DNA from 4 places in the Modestobacter sp. SYSU DS0511 genome. Region 2 is predicted to be linked to each of the others. Evidence: predicted binding sites of a transcription regulator. Region 2 holds the regulator's gene; each other region holds the start of a gene.
What was found. The regulator LexA, encoded in region 2, represses DNA repair genes until DNA is damaged. The targets are predictions, from matches to a motif close to TCGAACANNTGTTCGA.
Positions count from the first base shown of each region.

Region 1: the regulator LexA is predicted to act here: its motif matches at 2,047-2,062, upstream of ACI783_RS16500 (DUF222 domain-containing protein).
Region 3: the regulator LexA is predicted to act here: its motif matches at 1,504-1,519, upstream of ACI783_RS02455 (DUF222 domain-containing protein).
Region 4: the regulator LexA is predicted to act here: its motif matches at 1,942-1,957, upstream of ACI783_RS06620 (DUF222 domain-containing protein).

Region 1 covers NZ_JBJGZY010000039.1:311-4,855, reverse strand. Annotated here, with positions in the region: gene ACI783_RS16505 (ATP-dependent DNA ligase) at 1-257, opposite strand, end outside; gene ACI783_RS16500 (DUF222 domain-containing protein) at 514-2,043, opposite strand; gene ACI783_RS16495 (dihydrofolate reductase family protein) at 2,193-2,903, opposite strand; gene treZ (malto-oligosyltrehalose trehalohydrolase) at 2,906-4,545, opposite strand, start outside.
Region 2 covers NZ_JBJGZY010000038.1:14,923-19,467, reverse strand. Annotated here, with positions in the region: gene nrdR (transcriptional regulator NrdR) at 25-534, opposite strand; gene ACI783_RS16410 (LysM peptidoglycan-binding domain-containing protein) at 848-1,390, opposite strand; gene lexA (transcriptional repressor LexA) at 1,638-2,453, shown strand; gene ACI783_RS16400 (hypothetical protein) at 2,518-3,585, opposite strand; gene ACI783_RS16395 (phosphatase PAP2 family protein) at 3,557-4,294, opposite strand; gene hflX (GTPase HflX) at 4,461-4,545, opposite strand, start outside.
Region 3 covers NZ_JBJGZY010000003.1:69,278-73,822, reverse strand. Annotated here, with positions in the region: gene ACI783_RS02465 (aldehyde dehydrogenase family protein) at 1-290, opposite strand, end outside; gene deoC (deoxyribose-phosphate aldolase) at 290-1,285, opposite strand; gene ACI783_RS02455 (DUF222 domain-containing protein) at 1,604-2,812, shown strand; gene ACI783_RS02450 (GNAT family N-acetyltransferase) at 2,883-3,338, opposite strand; gene ACI783_RS02445 (alpha/beta fold hydrolase) at 3,416-4,273, shown strand; gene ACI783_RS02440 (SDR family oxidoreductase) at 4,345-4,545, opposite strand, start outside.
Region 4 covers NZ_JBJGZY010000009.1:65,482-70,026, reverse strand. Annotated here, with positions in the region: gene ACI783_RS06625 (MarR family winged helix-turn-helix transcriptional regulator) at 36-566, shown strand; gene ACI783_RS06620 (DUF222 domain-containing protein) at 724-1,923, opposite strand; gene ACI783_RS06615 (YciI family protein) at 2,148-2,555, shown strand; gene ACI783_RS06610 (RNA polymerase sigma factor) at 2,552-3,700, shown strand; gene ACI783_RS06605 (VOC family protein) at 3,793-4,161, shown strand; gene ACI783_RS06600 (hypothetical protein) at 4,424-4,545, shown strand, end outside.

The sequences.
Region 1 (4,545 bases), on a different contig from region 2:
CCCCGAGGGACGACGATCTCGCCGTCGACCACGCACCGCTCGGGCAGCTGCGCCTTCGCCGCCGCGACGACGTCGGGGAAGTAGCGGGTCAGCGGGCGCTCGTTGCGGCTGCCCAGCTCGACCTCGTCGCCGTCCCGGAACACGATGCAGCGGAACCCGTCCCACTTCGGCTCGTAGAACCAGCCCTCGCCGGTGGGCAGCGCGGCCGCGGGCTTGGCGAGCATCGGCTTGACCGGGGGCAGCACGGGCAGGTCCATGCCGGCCAGTCAAGCAGCCCGGAGCGGTCGGGACCGAGGTCTGGGGCCGCGAGCCGCTACAACGCCCTCAACCCCGCGCTGGCCGGCCGGAAGCCGCAGCTGCCGAGGTAGAAGGGTGCCAGTTCGGCGGCGCATGCAGCTCGTTGGCCTCCTTGCTGCTGAACTCGCCACGCGGGGTGACCGCCACCCCGGGCACGGTGGATCCGGCCGGCAGCCGTGACCACCGGGTTCACGGGAGCCGACGTTCCCGTGACGGTCAGAACGGCGGGGGATCGTCCCCGAGTGTCCGCGGCGGTCCCGGTCCGTCGGTGGGCTCGGGTGCTCGTGGTCCGGGCGCGGGTGGTTCGGGCCCGGCTGCCGGTTGGGGCTCCCGTGGTCGGAGGCCGGGTGGTCGGGTGGTGCGGGTGACCCCGCTCGGGGTGGTGACCTGCAGCGTGCCGTCGGGGGTCATGGCGAACCGCCAGCCGGGAGCAAAGGTCTTGAGCCGGTGGTGGCTGCGGCACAGGCAGCAGAGGTTGGCGCAGTCGGTCTCACCGCCGCAGGCGTGTGGGACGACGTGGTCGAGGTCGGCCCACCCCACGCGCTGCCCGCAGTTGGGGAAGCGGCAGCGCCGGTCGCGGGTGGTCACGAAGGCCCGTTGCCGTGCGGTGGGCTCGTAGCGCTCGGTGGGTGGTGGCGGGCCCAGCACCGGGCAGTCGCACGGTTCGTCGGGGTGCTGCGGGCAGCCGCGCTTGGCCAGCCGAGCCAGCTCCGCGGGAGTGACGGTGGCCAGCAGTTCGCCGTCGGGGCCGGTGATCGCGAACGTGAGGGTGCCGCCCTCAGGAGCGGTGAGCCCGAGAGCGCCGACCCGCGCCAGCAGGTCGCGCAGGTGGGCGGCGGTGATCGGCAGCCCGTTCACCTCACCCGGCGTCACCCCGCCCTCCAGCGCCTCCAGCGCAGCGGTGACCGTCAGGTTCGCCGCCACCAGCGGCAGGCCGTGATCGGCGGGGCGGCGGACCAGCGCCGACAGCACGTGGGTGCGCAGCGCCCCGATCGGCCGGGGGTCACCGTCGGCCTTGAGCATCCGCGCCAACTGGTCGAGCAGATCGTGGCACTCGGCGGCCTCGTCGCTGGGCAGGTCCGCGGCCAGCACCGACCGCCCGTCGGCGGCCGAGGGGTACAACCGCACGTCGGCGCTCTTCTCCGCCTCCACCCGCGCCTCTTCGGCCGCGGCCGCATCGAACCGCAGCATCAGCTCGGTGGCGCGCTTGCCCAGCCCGGTCACCGACACGTCGGTCGCCTCACCCAGCAGCGCGTCCTCCACCCGCCGGGCGACCTCGGCACTGGTGTGCTGCAACGCATCGGCGAGCTGCTGCGCCCGCCGCTCGTCCAGCTCACCGGCCCGCAGGGCGGCGAAGGTCGCCGGCAGCTTGTCCCGCCACACCAGCGCCCGGGTCAACCGCACCGCCGCCGTTCCCCGACCGGCGTTGAGCACGGTGGCCAGCTCGGCGGTGAAGAACTCACTCACCTCACCCTCGGCCGGCTGCACGGTCCACCCCGCCCGCCGCGCACCCGGATGGTCCGGCGGCGGATCAGCCGACCCCGGACGGTCAGCCGCCAGGCCCAGGATCAGCTCCGCCTCGTAGGCGGCGTCCCGAGCGCGGCGCTGCTGCACCCGCTGCAACTCCGCGGCCAGCTCCTCATCACTCAGCCACCCCGCCGGCAGCCGGGACGGCTCGACCGGGTGCTCCACCACCCAGTCGAGCAACACCCCCTCGACCACGCTCGACCCACGCCTCCGCGACACGATCCGAACATACGTTCGAGGTACGACAGTTCCGGCAGGTCAGTCAAGCGGCGGTCGCACCGTGTGCCGTCCGTCCGACCGTTGACCCGCACCAGGACGGGGCTCGGCGGGACGCCGGGTCGCGCCACCTGCGGCGGCTGGTCGCGAGATCAGCGCAGCGCGTAACGGGTGAAGAGGACGCCCTCCTCGGTGAGCGCCTGGAGCAGCTCGGCCCGCAGCGGGGTGGCGAGCCCGGCGGGCACGAGCCCGGGCCCGCCGCCGACCAGCAGCGGGGAGATCGACAGGTTCAGCTCGTCGACCACGTCCGCGGTCAGCGCCGCCTGGACCAGCGCCGGCCCGCCCTCGCAGACCAGCTGCTCCAGCCCCCGTGCGGCCAGGGCGTCCAGCGCTGCGGGCAGGTCGACGTCGTCGTCACCGCAGACGAGCACCTCGACCCCGGCAGCGGACAGTGCCTCCCGCCGCCCACGGTCGGCCGCAGCGCAGGTGATCAGCACGGTGGGCACGACGGCGTCGGTCACCAGCTGGTCGTCCGGCCGCAGCGACGCCCGCCGCGACACGACCACCACCGGCATCACCGCCTCGCGACCCAGCGACGTGCGCAGCCGGCCGACGGTGGAGTCCGGGAGCACCGGGCGGTACCCCTCGGCCGCCGCCGTCCCGGCCCCGACGAGCACGGCGTCGGACAGCGCCCGCAGGGTGCGGAACACCCGGCGGTCGCCGTCGGAGCCCAGCGGTCCGCTGCGCCCGTCGACGCTGATCGCGCCGTCCAGCGAGGCGATGAAGTCGACCCGCAGGTGCCGGCCCGGCGCGACCCGGTAGGCGTCGGCCAGGCCGGCGGGGTCGCGGGGGAGCTCGTGCACCGTCAGCGGGTGCTGACCACGGCCGCGCTCTCGGCGGGCACGGTCACGGTCGCGCCGTCCAGCCCCGGCGCTTCGCCGGTGCTGAACAGCACCTCACCGGCCGCCGCGTCCAGCTCGATCCGCCGCTGCTCACCCGACAGGTTGGCCACCACGCGCAGCGACCCGCGCTCGACGACTACCCAGCGCTCGTCGTCGTCCCAGGTGACGCCCGTCGTGGACAGATCGGGGTCGAGCAGTTCGGGGTGCTGCTTGCGCAGCGCCAGCAGCGTCTTGTGGGTGGCCAGCAGGGCGGCGTGCGGCTCCTGCGCCAGCTCGGACCAGTCGAGCTTGGAGCGGGTGAAGGTCTCCGGGTCCTGCGGGTCGGGGACGACGGCGGCGTCCCACCCGTGCGCGGCGAACTCGCCGATCCGGCCCTCGGCGGTGGCCTTGCCCAGCTCCGGCTCCGGGTGGCTGGTGAAGAACTGCCACGGCGTCGAGGCGCCCCACTCCTCGCCCATGAACAGCATCGGCGTGAACGGGCTGGTCAGCACCAGGGTGGCGCCGACGGCGAGCAGGCCGGGGGAGAGGGAGGCCGAGATCCGGTCGCCGACGGCGCGGTTGCCGATCTGGTCGTGGTCCTGCAGGTACCCGAGGAACTTCCAGCCCGGCAGCTGGGTGGTGTCGACCGGCCGGCCGTGGTGGCGGCGGCGGAAGCTGGACCAGTCGCCGGCGTGGAAGTAGGCGCCGGTGAGCACCCGGGCCAGGCCCTCGAGGCCGGCGTCGGCGAAGTCCGCGTAGTAGCCCTGCGCCTCACCGGTCAGCTGGGTGTGCAGCGAGTGGTGGAAGTCGTCGCTCCACTGCGCGTCGATGCCGGTGCCGCCGGCCACCCGGGGGGTGACCAGCCGGGGGTCGTTGAGGTCGCTCTCGGCGATCAGCGTCAGCGGGCGGCCGAGCGCGACCGACAGCTTCTCGGTCTCGATCGCCATCTCCTCCAGCACGTGCGTCGCGCGCTCGTCGACCAGCGCGTGCACGGCGTCCAGCCGTAGCCCGTCGACGTGCATGTCGCGCAGCCACATCTGCACGTTGTCGAGGATGTAACGGCGCACCTCGTCCGAGTCGGGGCCGGACAGGTTGACCGAGTTGCCCCAGGTGTTCGCCCCGCCCTCGCTGAAGATCGGCATGAACTCGGGCAGGTAGTTCCCCGACGGGCCGAGGTGGTTGTAGACGACGTCCTGGATCACGCCCAGGCCGCGCTGGTGGCAGGCGTCGACGAACCGCTGGTAGGCGGCCGGGCCGCCGTAGGTCTCCTGCACGGCGTACCAGGCGACGCCGTCGTACCCCCAGTTGTGGGTGCCGTTGAAGGCGTTGACCGGCAGCAGCTCGACGAAGTCGACGCCGAGGTCGACCAGGTGGCCGAGCCGGTCGATCGCGGCGTCCAGCGTCCCCTCGGGGGTGAACGTGCCGACGTGCATCTCGTAGACGACGCCCCCGGCGAGCGGCCGGCCGGTCCAGGCGGCGTCGCCCCACGAGTACGTCGCGGGGTCGAAGCGGCGGGACAGCCCGTGCACGCCGTCGGGCTGGCGGCGGGAGCGCGGGTCGGGGCGGGGCGTCTCGTTGTCGTCCAGCAGGAAGCCGTAGTCGCTCTCGGGCTCCGCGGGCACGG
Region 2 (4,545 bases):
GTGTGACAGTTCGGGGCGGCGTCCTCAGGACCCGCCGGCCGCGCCTGGCGGCCCGTCCTCGGCGGCAGGTGCCCCACCGGCTCGGGCGCGCACAGCGGCCCGCAGCTCGGCGATCTCCTTCTCGAAGTCGGCAGCGGAGCTGAAGCTCCGGTAGACGCTGGCGAAGCGGAGGTAGGCGACCTCGTCCAGGTCGCGCAGCGGGCCCAGGATCGCCAAGCCGACCTCGTGGCTGGGGATCTCGGCACACCCGGTGGCGCGGACGGCGTCCTCGACCTGCTGGGCCAGCAACGCGAGCTGGTGCTCGTCGACCGGGCGGCCCTGGCAGGCGCGGCGGACACCGGCGACCACCTTCGCGCGGGTGAACGGCTCGCTCACGCCGCTGCGCTTCACGACGGCGAGGACCGCCTCCTCGACGGTGGTGAACCGCCGCCCGCAGCCGGGGCACGAACGCCGCCGCCGGGTGGTCGCGCCCTCGTCGGTCTCGCGCGAGTCGATGACGCGGCTGTCGGGGTTGTGGCAGAAGGGGCAACGCACTGCCGGTCCACCTCCTCCCGAGGTGTCGCGACCGGGATCACCGCGGTGCTGTGACACCGTGGGACACCGGCCCGTGGACCGCTCCTGTGGACTGCTCCGGGGACATCCGGTGGATGGCCCGGGGAGAACGTGTGGAGCGGCTGTGGACGACTTACATCCGTGTAAGCACTAGATGTTGTGGTGGAACCGTACGGCCACCCCTACAGGTGTGCAAGCCCTGTCGTGCGTGTCGTGTTCCGCAGCTGACCCGCCCGCCGCTCGCGCACCCATCCGTCACAGCCCGGGCCCGCGGCGACGGGCCCACTGCACCCCATCAGGGCAGCTCGAGCACCTGACCGGGCTGCAGCACGACGTCCTGGAGGTCGTTTCGATCGAGGATCGCGTCGACCACCGCCCGCCGGTCCTCGTCGGGCGCCAGGTCACCGGCGATCGACCAGAGCGTGTCGCCCGGCTGGACCACCACCGTGCCGGCGCCGGCCAGCCGCAGCGCGGGCTCCCCGTCGGCGACCACCGCGAGCGTGCCCACCGCCACCCCCAGGCCGATCGCCACCGACAGCGCCGCCACCGCGCGCCGGCCACGGCGGGTGAGTCGCAGCGGCAGCTCCGCCCACTCGCCGGCCGACGGACACGGAGCGGCGGCCCGGGGCGGGCCGCAGTCGCCACCGCGGACGGGCCGCGCGACCGCGACCCCCGGCGAGGACATCGGCCGCCCACCAGGACGCACCGGCGGGCGGCGGGCCGGGCGGGCCTCAACCCGCCCGGCGGACCCCGTCCGGGCGGTCGGCGCCGGCGAGACCAGCCGGAGCGGCGGGCGGAGCGGGGCGACGGTGGCGTCCGGGTACTCGGCGATGACCATCGGTGCACTCCTCACAGCAGGCACCCGGGGGTGCGATCTCGAACGCCTGTTCGATTCGAACGTCTGTGCGATGTCTACCGCACGGCACCGACAGGAGTGCGCCGACACGGCGGGTGTTCGAACACCTGTTTGAAGACCCGCCGCCGAACCGCTACCGTGCGCAGGGAGACCACGACGGCGTCCCACCCCGCCCCGGCAGGCGGGATGCCACCGGGCAGCTGCGCGCGCAGCCGGACGAGGAGGACACATGGCGGTCGACGGCCGGACGGCGGACGAGCGCAAGGGGTCGAGCCGCCGGAGGCGCCCGGCCGGGCAGGCGGCGGAGCCCACAGCGGACACCGGCGGCGCGGCCGTGCGCGAGTTCCCCGACCGCGGCGAGGCCGGCGACGGGCTCACCCAGCGCCAGCGCCGGGTGCTGGAGGTCATCCGCGACTCCATCGAACGCCGTGGCTACCCGCCCTCGGTCCGCGAGATCGGCGAGGCCGTCGGCCTCTCCTCCGCCTCCTCGGTCGCCCACCAGCTCTCGGTGCTCCAGCGCAAGGGCTGGCTGCGCCGCGACCCCAACCGGCCGCGCGCACTGGACGTCCGGTTGCCGGGCGAGCACGGCGTGACCGCCGGCGCCGACGCCTCGGCGGATGCGCTCGCCGCCGCCGGTGCGGCCAGTGGCGTCGACGAGGCGGGCGCCTCGGCACCCACCTACGTGCCCCTGGTGGGCCGCATCGCCGCCGGTGGCCCGGTCCTGGCGGAGCAGGCCGTCGAAGACGTCTTCCCGCTGCCGCGCGAACTGGTCGGTGAGGGCACGCTGTTCATGCTCAAGGTCACCGGTGACTCGATGGTCGAGGCCGCGATCTGCGACGGCGACTGGGTGGTGGTCCGCCAGCAGCCCACCGCCGAGAACGGCGAGATCGTCGCGGCGATGATCGACGGCGAGGCGACCGTGAAGACCTACAAGCGCCGCGACGGGCACGTGTGGCTGCTGCCGCACAACCCGGCCTACGCGCCGATCCCCGGCGACGACGCCACCGTCCTCGGCCGGGTCGTGACGGTGCTGCGCCGGGTCTGACGCCGGTGTCGGCCGCCGGCCGGGTCACTCCCGCCGGCGGCCGGTCACTCCCGCCGGCGGCCGGTCACTCCCGCCGGCGGCGGCGGAACTTCCCGCCGATCCAGACGGACACGGTGGCCACCCCGGCCGCGATGATGCCGGCCGTCACCGGGGCGACGCCGGGGGCCGCGGTCACCAGCTCCCCCGTCGGTCCGGCACCGGGAGCCGGATCGATCGAGGTGCTCGTAGCCTGCTCAGCCGACACCGGGACCAGGGTCACCGGCGCCGGCAGCCCCTCGCTGGTGACCAGCAGGTCGCGGTTGTTCGCCGCGAAGGTGATCGCCTCACCCTGCGGTGAGTCGGGGAGCGCGATCCGGACCGGCGCGCCGGACAGCGCGCCGGGCACGTCGGAACCGGTCAGCGTCCAGACGTAGGCGTCGGTGTAGGTGCGCAGGGCGATGCGCTGCCCGTCCGCCGACACCGCGCCCCCGGTCACCAGCAGCTGCCCCGCGCGGCCGACCGGCCCGCCCGGCGTACCGGTCAGGGTGAAGCCCAGCCCGACCACCCGGGTCATCGGCACCGTGGCCCCGTCGGCCAGCGGCGCATCCGGGCGGTACACGCCGGAGGCGCCGAGCACCTCCTTGGTCACCAGGTACGGCGTGCCGTCAGGCGCCAGCAGCAGCGCCTCGGCGTCGTGCGCCCCGTCCGGGTAGGTGAGCCGGGTGAGCGTGGTGCCGCCGTCAGGGCGCAGCCCGATCAGCGCGACGGTCTCCCGGGCGGCGTTGTTGTCCCCGATGTCGGCCAGCCAGACCGTGCCGTCCGCGGCCAGGGCGAGGTCCTCGGGGTCGTACGGGTCGACGCTCCCCGACCGCACCTCCGCGACGGCGCAGGAGGTGTCGAGGACGTAGACCTCCGCCCGGTCACCACCATCGTTCATCGCCAGGAGCGTCTCCCCGGCGCTGGCCAGGCCGGAGATCTCCGGCAGCCGCGGGTCGGTGATGGTGCAGCGCGTGCTCGGCGCGGCTTCCTCGGCGAGCGCCGCCGATGGCGGCAGAACCGCGAGCCAGACCGCTGCGGGCAGGGCGAGGAGCGCCCCGTCCGCCAGGCAACGGCGGCCGGCGCGGCTACGCGTGCGGCCGGCCCACTCTGGCACGGACCCAGCGTGACACCACGACTGCGTCGAGTGCATGAACCACGCCCAAGAGCACGATGCCGACGGCCGCTCCCACCACCGCATCGGTGACCCAGTGGAAGTTCAGCGCCACCATGGCCACTCCGGTGGCCACCGGCCCCAGCACGCTGAGCAGCCAGGCCGCCCGCTGCAGCCGGGGGTTCAGGCCGTACTGGACCACCTGCCAGCGGGCCACGCCCCACATCAGCACGGCGTTCGCCACGTGCCCGGACGGGAAGCTCTCCCCGCCCCGGTGGAAGTACGAGCCCGGGTAGGCCGGGGCGGTGCGGCCGGTGCCCCACTTGAAGGCGTAGACCGCTGCCGTCAGCAGCGCGAGGGCCAGCAGCACGCGCACCAGCGGGGCCACCGTGCGCTGCCGCCAGAAGAGCCAGCCGACCAGACCGAACAGGACCAGCAGGATGGTGACCCGTCCGCCGGCCTGGGTGAACGCCCACACCGGCCAGTAGGCGGCGGAGTCGCGCAGCCCCCAGGAGCCGACCTGCTCGGAGACCGCCACGTCGAGCCGTTCCAGCCGGCCACCGGCGAGGAGGTCCACGGTGATGGCGGCCGCGACGAGTGCGGAGACCAGCGCCAGCCACCACGGGGGCCGGCCGATGCCGACCACCCGCGGGGCTCGGGACGCGGGGTCACCGGCGGCGCTGCCGCTCACGCGCACCGCTCCGCTCGCCACGACGTCACGGTACCGGCACCGTGACCTCTCCGTGACCCGCTCGGGACAGCACTGCGCGGCGCGACCGGACGAGGTCGCGCCGCGCAGTGGTCGGGCCGGCCACCGGCCCCGGCCGGCGAGTCCGCCGCCCGGGCACCCGGGCGGACGGCGCCACCGGCCCGGGCGGTCAGCCGCCGGCGACGGGGGTGGTGAACTCGTCGAGCGCCGCGGCCAGCCCGTCGTCGACCCGTGCGGTGAGCCGCGTGCCGTCG
Region 3 (4,545 bases), on a different contig from region 2:
CGGGCGATGCGGAACAGGTACTTGCCGCGGTCGGCCGGGCGCATCGGCCCCCAGACCCGGGTGAACGCGCGGCGGGCGGCGCGGACGGCGCGGTCGACGTCCTCCTCGGACCCCACGGCGACCTCGCTGAGCACCTCCTCGGTGGCCGGGTTGACGGTCTTCAGCGGGGTGCCGGCGCCAGGGGTGAACTCACCGTCGACGAACAGGCCGTAGCTGGGCTCGAGGTCGACGATGGAGCGGGACTCCGGGGCCGGCGCGTACTCGAACAGGCTCGAGGTGGGGGAGGTCATCAGTCCACGCTCACGTGGTCGGGGCCGGAGTAGTGGCCGGTGCGGAGCTTCTGGCGCTGCAGGAGCAGGTCGTTGAGCAGGCTGGAGGCGCCGAGGCGGAACCAGTCGGGGGAGAGCCAGTCGGCACCGGCGGTCTCGTTGACCAGCACCAGGTGCTTGACGGCGTCCTTCGTGGTCCGGATGCCGCCGGCTGGCTTGACGCCGACCTGGCGGCCGGTGGCGGCGCGGAAGTCGCGGACCGCCTCCATCATCACCAGGCAGACCGGCAGCGTGGCGGCGGGGGAGATCTTGCCGGTGGAGGTCTTGATGAAGTCGCCGCCGGCGAGCATCGCCAGCCACGAGGCGCGACGGACGTTGTCCAGCGTGACCAGCTCGCCGGTCTCCAGGATGACCTTGAGGTGCGCGGGTCCGCAGGCCTCCTTCACCGCGACGATCTCCTCGAACACGTCGAGGTAGCGGCCGGACAGGAACGCCCCGCGGTCGATGACCATGTCGATCTCGTCGGCGCCGTTCGCGACCGCGTCCCGGACGTCGGCGAGCTTGACCGCCCGGCTGGCGCGGCCGCTGGGGAAAGCGGTGGCGACGGCGGCGACGTTGATGTCGGTGCCGGCCAGCGCCTCCTTGGCCACTCCGGCGAGGTCGCCGTAGACGCAGACCGCGGCGACGGCCGGGCAGGTGAGGTCCTCCGGATCGGGGCGGCGGGCCTTGGCGGCGAGGCTGCGCACCTTGCCGGGGGTGTCGGCGCCCTCGAGGGTGGTCAGGTCGACCATCGAGATCGCGGTGTCGATCGCCCAGGCCTTCGCGGTGCTCTTGATCGAACGGGAGCCCAGAACGGCGACCCGCTGCTGGGCGCCCACCTGGTCGACGCCGGGCAGCCCGTGCAGGAAGGCGCGGAAGGCGTCGTCCGAGCGGGTCACGTCGGCGAACGGGTCGGGTGGGGTGCCCGGGGCGCCGCCGGACCCGGCCAGCGCGTTCGGGTCGAGCACGTGGGTCATGCCGGGCATTCTCCACTGCCCGGTGACAACTCCTCGGGGCTCACCCTGCCGCCGTCTGGTGGTGGGCCCGTGCCCGGCGTCGGCGGCCGGCCTCGTCGGAGCGGTCCGGTGGCTCTCCCCAGCGCTCCGGGGGAGTCCGTCAAGAACCGTCGCGGATCTGTGGACAGGCATCTGAGCTGGGGCTCCGCCCGGTGAGCGGGGTCGTGGGGCGGTAGACTTCGAACACACATTCGAATGACGCAGGGGGTGTCCGTGGGCGAGTCGTTGACCCTGGACGCCCCCGCACCGAACGTGGCGGCCGAGCTGCCGGCCGATGACGTGTTCGGGTCGGAGCTGCTGTCGGCGTTGGACTCGCTGGCGGCCGAGGAGCTGCAGGGGCTCACGAACAAGCGGACCCTGGATCGGACGGCGCTGCTGGTGTCGGTGGCGAACCGGGTCGCGGCGGAGTTGACCCGCACGGTCCGGCACGCGGAGTCCACCCAGGCCGCCGAGCACGACGGGCTCAAGAGCATGCGGTCGTGGTTGATCGGGCATGCGCGGCTGGCCCCGGCCGAGGCGTCGCGGGTGGTGCGGGCGGGGCGGGTGCTGGAGTTCTTCCCGGTGTTGGCGGCGGAGTTCGCGGCGGGGGAGGTGACCGCGGCGCAGGTGAACGTGGTGGCGGAGAAGGTGGGGCCCGGCGAGGTCGCCGCAGCCGAGGCGCAGGGGGTCGATCTGGGCGCGTTCGACCAGACGTGGGCGCAGATCGCGGCCGGGGCGCCGCATGAGGTGCTGAAGACCGCGGTGGCGCTGTTCGACGCCGCGCTGGATCCGGATGGGCCGGAGCCCGACCCCACGGAGGGGCGGCGGTTGTCGATCGCCAAGCATGCCGATGGCAGCGTCACCGGCCGGTTCGACCTGGACGCCGTCGGTGGGGAGAAGCTGCAGGCGGCGGTGGAGTCGCTGGTGCAGGCGAACCGGCCGAAGGGTGACACCCGGACGCGGTCCCAGCAGCAGGCTGATGCGCTGGTGCAGTTGTGCGACAACCAGCTCGCCTCCGGTGGCCTGCCGACGCTGCGGACGGTGAAGCCGCACGTGGTCGTCGGGATCGACCTGGACGACCTCGTCGACGACGCGACCGGCCCGGGGGCTGCGCAGACGGGGTTCGGGGCGACCATCTCCGCCGCCCGCGCCCGCTACCTCGCCTGTGACGGCAGCGTCTCCCGGATCGTGATGGGGCCTGACGGTGTGCCGCTGGACCTGGGCCGGGACTACCGGGTCGTCACCCCCGGACTCCGCAAGGCGGTCGAGCGGCGGGACAAGGGCTGCGTGTTCACCGGCTGCGGCGCCCCGACCTGGTGGTGCGATGTCCACCACCTCGTCCACTGGCTGCACGGCGGCGAGACCAACCTGAGCAACTCCGCGCTGCTGTGCGAACGGCACCACACCAAGGTCCACCACGGATTCCGGGTCCAGCGACAACCCGACGGCCGATGGCGCACCTGGCGACCCGACGGCACCGAGATCCTCATCGGACCACTGCTCACCTGAACCGGTTGCGCGCGTCCCGACCCTGATCGAGTGAACTCCGAACGGCTCGCATCAGGTGAGTGCCGTTCGTTCACGGGCGATGGGTGAAACGAGTGACCCACAAGTCTGGGAGCACCTGGATGTCTTCTGTCGCGGTGAAGCCCACCGACTCGTACAGGGCACGCGCGGGCAGGTTGTCGCGTCCCGTGGACACCACGGTCACCCGCCCGTCCGCCCGCCGGAGCACCTCGCGTACGAGTGCCCTGCCGAGACCGCTGCGGTGCATGGCGGGAGCGACCACAAGCCGGTCGACGTCAACGGTCACCGGGTCGGCCGTCCAGGCCAGTGCACCGACGAGGCGCCCGTCGATCCAGCTGCCCAACCACGAGAGATCGGCGTCCCTCAGCTGCCGGAGGTCCTCGTGCAGCCCCGGGATCCGGTCGTCGCCGATCAGCTCGGCTTCGACGGCGTAGGCGGCCCGCTGCAAGGTCAGCAGCTCGACAGCCAGTGCATCCTCCGTCGCCGGCGCCAGGTCACTGATCAGCACGCCCGAAGTGTCGCAGCGAGACATCCCGGCCGGGAAACGCGTCGCGTCCACGGGCGGGTGCGTGCTCTCCTGCTGGTGTGGAGACGTTCGTCGAGGTCGCCCCGGGCGCCCGGCTCTGGACGGAGGTGACCGGGCCGGCGGACGGCTCGCCGCTGCTGCTCGTCATGGGCGCCAACGCCTCCGGCCGCACGTGGCCTCACGACCTGGTCCGCGCGCTGGGTGAACGGCACCGGGTCGTCCGGTACGACCACCGGGACACCGGGCGGTCGACCTGGGCCTTCGACGAGCGGCCCTACGCCGTGCGCGACCTCGCCGAGGACGCGGTGCGGGTGCTGGACGCACTCGGCATCGCACGCGCTCACGTGGTGGGCATGTCGATGGGCGGCACGCTCGTCCAGCTCCTCCTGCTCGACCACCCGGATCGGCTCCGCTCGGCCACGGTCTTCGCGACCGCGGTGCTGGAGGGCGTCGCGGCGCCCGCGCCCTTCACCGAGACCGACCCGTGGCTGCTGGAGCTGTGGGAGCACCTGGCGGACCCGCGCGACCGGGACGCCGAGATCGCCTGGCGGGTCGAGCACTGGCGGCTGCTGAACGGCGCCGACGTCCCCTTCGACGGCGAGGAGTTCCGCCGGATGGAGGAACGGGTGATCGCGCACGCCGGTCGGCACGACAACCCGGCGGCGCACGCGCGGGCCGATCAGGCCGGGCTGGCCCGCGGTGCGGAGCTCGCCCGGGTGACGGTCCCGACGCTGGTCGTCGAGGCGCCGAACGACCCGATCAACCCGCCGCCGGCGGCCCGTCGCATCGCCGAGGCCGTCCCCGGCGCCCACCTCGTGACCGTCCCGGGCATGGGGCACGCGCTGCCGTCGCCGGTGCTCCCGCCGCTGGCCGCCGCCGTGCTGGCACACACTGGACGCGTGGACGCGGGAAGGTGAGCTGCCGCCGCCCGCTGCTCAGGGCGGCTCGGTGACGGGGTGGTGCACCGCCGCCGGAACCCGGCCGGGCGTCAGCGCGAGGCGCGCAGCACCTGCTCCAGCGACCGCGCCGGGTGACCGGTGAGCTCTGCGACGTGATCGGTGACGCCGGCCAGTGAACCGTCCGCGATCGCCGTGTAGGTCGACACCCACGCCTCGACCTCCCAGTCGGGCGCGCCGTAGGAGGCGCGGGACGCGTACGCCTCGTCGAGGGTCTCCGGGACGTAGCGGGT
Region 4 (4,545 bases), on a different contig from region 2:
TTGTTTCTACAACCATGCGGGTTGAGGATGGTGCCATGGAGACCCCCTGGCTCGACCGGCGTGAGATGCGCGCGTGGGTACGCCTCATCGGCGTACTCGAGCTGCTGCCCGGTGCGCTGGATGCGCAGCTGCGCCGGGACTCCGACCTCACGCACTTCGAGTACTACGTGCTGGCAGTGCTCTCCGAGGCACGCGACCGGAGCCTGCGGATGACCGAGCTGGCCCGGCACACCAACGCCACCCTCCCCCGGCTCTCGCACGTGGTCAGCCGGCTGGAGACCCGCCGCCTGGTCGAGCGCGTCCCCTGCCCGGAGGACCGGCGGGCGACCAACGCCCGGCTCACCGGCCCGGGCTGGGCGAAGGTGCAGGAGGCAGCCCCCGGCCACGCGGCCACCGTCCGGCACCACGTCATCGACGCCCTCGACGTGGAGCAGATCGACCAGCTCGCCGCAATCGGCGACGCCGTCCTCGCCCGGCTGGACCCGTCCGGTTCGATGGCCGCCATCTACACCCGGTACGACGAGTCCGACGGGTCCCCGCCGTCGGAGGGGACTGCCGAGGGTTGACGACGGCGTCCGACCGGGGCGACCAGCCGGGGCTCACCGGCCGCCTCGGGACCGTCCACTCACCCGCCGGCGGCAGACCGGCTCAGCAGGGGGGACCGACGTGCACACCGACGTCCGGGCGCAGCGGGGCTGCGTCCGGACGCGGGTGACGAGCAGGTCAGAGCAGGGGTCCGATGAGGATCTCGGTGCCGTCGGGGCGCCAGGTGCGCCATCGGCCATCGGGTTGTCGCTGGACCCGGAACCCGTGGTGCACCTTGGTGTGGTGGCGTTCACACAGCAGGGCTGAGTTGTTCAACGACGTCTCACCACCGTGCAGCCAGTGGATGAGGTGGTGGACGTCGCACCACCAGGTCGGCGCACCGCACCCGGTGAACACGCATCCCTTGTCCCGCCGCTCCACCGCCTTGCGCAGTCCCGGGGTGACCACCCGGTGGTCCCGACCCAGGTCCAGTGGAGTGCCGTCGGGGCCCATCACGATCCGGGAGATGCTGCCGTCGCACGCCAGCCACCGCGCCCGGGCGGCGGAGATGCTGGCCCCGAATCCGGTCTGCGCGGCGCCGGGACCGGTGGCCGGGTCGACCGCATCGTCCAGGTTCAGTTGCAGCACCACGTGCGGCTTCACCGTCCGCAGCGTCGGCAGGTTGCCCGAGGCCAGCTGGTTGTCACACACCTGCACGAACGCATCAGCCTGCTGCTGGGACCGGTTCCGGGTGTCCCCCTTCGGCCGGTCGGCCTGCACGTGGGACTCGATCGCGGCCTGCACCTTCTCCCCACCCACGGCATCCAGCTCGAACCGACCCGTGACGCTGCCGTCGGCGTGCTTGACGATGGTGAACCGCCGACCCTCCGTCGGGTCCGGCTCCGGCCCGTCAGGATCCAGGGCGTCCTCGAACAGCTGCACCGCAACCTTCAACGACTCATGTGGCGCACCGGCGGCGATCACCGCCCAGGTCCGGTCGAACTCCGCGAGGTCGATGCCCTGCTCGTGGGCCTTCGCCACCTCACCAGGGCCGACCCTCTCCGCCAGCACGTTCACCTGCGCCGCAGTCACCACACCGGCCGCGAACCCCTCGGCCAGCACGGGGAAGTGCTCCAGCGCCCGCCCAGACCGCACGATCCGCGACGCCTCGACCGGCGCCAGCCGCACGTGCCCGATCAACCACGACCGCATGCTCTTCAGCCCGTCGCGCTCCGCCGCCTGGGTGGCCTCCGCGTGCCGCACCGTGCGGGTCAGCTCCGCAGCCACCCGGTTCGCCACGGCCACCAGCAACCCCGTCCGGTCCAACACCTCACCATCGGTCAAACCGTGCAGGCCCTCGGCCGCGAGGGCATCCAGCGCCGACGTCAACTCGCTCACCGAGCACCTCCCGTCGATTCGAACGTGTGTACGAAGAATACCGGTCCGAGCGGCCGCCGACAACACGAATTCGCAGGTCAGGAGCCTGTCCACAGATCAGTCGGAGGCCTTGACAGGCGGCCGGTCGCCTTCGGGCGATCGCCCGATGTCGAGAACACGCAGCCGGTTCCGTCCCCGGGGTGTCCGCGGCCACGATGGGCCGCAGCACACCGAGGAGGACCACGATGGCCAAGTACCTGCTGCTCAAGCACTACCGGAGCACGTCGAAGTCGCTCGACTGCGCGCCGATGGACCAGTGGACGCCGGACGAGGTCTCGGCCCACGTCCAGTACATGAGCGACTTCGCGACGAAGCTGACCGAGACCGGCGAGTTCGTCGACGGGCAGGCCCTGGCTCCCGAGGGCCTGTGGGTGCGGTACGACGGCGAGGGCCGCCCGCCGGTCACCGACGGCCCGTTCGCCGAGACCAAGGACCTCATCGCCGGCTGGATGGTGATCGACGTCGACACCCAGGAGCGCGCCGTCGAGCTGGCCGGCGAGCTGTCGGCCGCCCCTGGACCGGGCGGGGAGCCGATCCGTGAGTGGCTGGAGCTGCGGCCGTTCCTGGGCGCGCCGCCCACCGTCACCGAGTGACCCTGGCCGTGGACGAGGTCCTGCTCCGGAGTCTCGTCCCGGGCGTGCTCGGCGTCCTCGTCCGCCGCGGAGCCGACTTCGCGGCGGCCGAGGACGCCGTCCAGGAGGCGCTGGTCGAGGCGGTCCGCAGCTGGCCGGCCACCCCGCCGCGGGACCCGACGGGCTGGCTGGTCACCGTGGCCTGGCGCAAGTTCCTGGACGCGACCCGGGCGGAGACCACCCGTCGGCGCCGGGAGGAGAGGGTCGCCGACGAGCCACCGTCCGGGCCGGTGCCCTGGGCGGACGACACGCTGCAGCTGTACTTCCTGTGCGCCCACCCGTCGCTGACGCCGGCGTCGGCGGTGGCGCTCACCCTGCGCGCCGTCGGCGGGCTCACCACCCGGCAGATCGCGCAGGCGTACCTGGTGCCCGAGGCGACGATGGCCCAGCGGATCAGCCGGGCCAAGCGCACCGTCTCCGGCGTCCGGTTCGACTCCCCCGGCGACGTCGTCACGGTGCTGCGAGTGCTGTACCTCGTGTTCAACGAGGGCTACTCCGGTGACGTCGACCTCGCCGCGGAGGCGATCCGGCTGACCCGGCAGCTCGCGGGCGCGGTCGATCACCCGGAGGTGGCCGGGCTGCTCGCGCTGATGCTGCTGCACCACGCGCGGCGCGCGGCTCGCACGGCGGCCGACGGCAGCCTCGTGCCGCTCGCCGAGCAGGACCGGGGCCGGTGGGACGCCGCGCTGATCACCGAGGGCGTCGAGGTGCTGCAGGCGGCGCTGGCCAGGGACCGGCTGGGTGAGTACCAGGCCCAGGCCACGATCGCCGCGCTGCACGCCGACGCGCAGACCGCCGCGGAGACCGACTGGGTGCAGATCGTCGAGTGGTACGACGAGCTGGTCCGGCTGACCGGCAGCCCCGTGGCCCGGCTGAACCGGGCCGTTGCCGTCGGCGAGGCCGACGGCGCCCGCGCCGGTCTGGCGGCGCTCGCCGAGCTGGACGACGCGCTCCCCCGCCACCGCGCGGTGGCCGCGTACCTGCACGAGCGGGACGGCGACCCGGCGACGGCGGCGCGGCTCTACGCCGAGGCGGCGGCCCGGGCCGGCAACGCGGCCGAGCGCGACCACCTCACCCGCCAGGCGGCCCGGCTCAACTCGCGGTGACGACGCCCATCGGGCGGGCCGGAGCCCGGGGCGATGACTTCCGCGTCGGTCCGGAGTCGGTGTTGCGAGACGACCGAACCGGAGGAGATCCCGTGCCCACGATCCTGCCCATGCTGCTCACCCCCGACCCGGAACGCCTGCGGGACTTCTACGTCGGCGTCCTGGGCGCGGAGGTGGTCGAGCGGACCCCGCCGGCAGACGCCGGCGACCCACCGTTCTTCCTCGGCCTGCGCATCGGCGACTCGGTGCTGGGGCTCGTCCGGGAGGCCGAGCCGCCCGCCGGCAACCGGACCCTGCTGGGGATCGGCGTTGACGACGTCGACGCGCTCCTGGACGCCGTGCGCTCGCACGGTGGCTCGGTCACCGGAGGCCCGACGGACATGGCGTGGGGCATGCGCGTGGCGCACGTGCTCGACCCGGACGGCAACCCGGTCAACCTGCAGTGCCCGACGAGCAGCTGAGGCGGGCCAGCGGTCGGGCACCGGCTCGCACGTCGGGCCGTCGAGCCAGAGGGGTCTGCGGTGTCGGCGGCGAGGTGGGCGAGGTAGATGTCGACCTGGTGGTGGATGACGGCGAGCGCTTCCTGGAGGTCGGCCACCTGCTACCGCACGGAGGCCTCGTGGCGCGCAGGATCGCCAGCCGCTCGGCCTCGTTGCCGGCGCCCGCACGGACGAGGTCGGCGGCACTCCCTACGCGCACGGGACCGCGCCGCTGCCCGGGCTGATGGCCGCCTCCGACCGACGCACGCGCGGGGTCGAGCACGCCGTCATCGATCTGGTCGAGGCCACCGTGCTGGCCGGCCCGGCCGGTGAGGTCTTCGACGCCGTCGTGCTCGACGCGGAGGA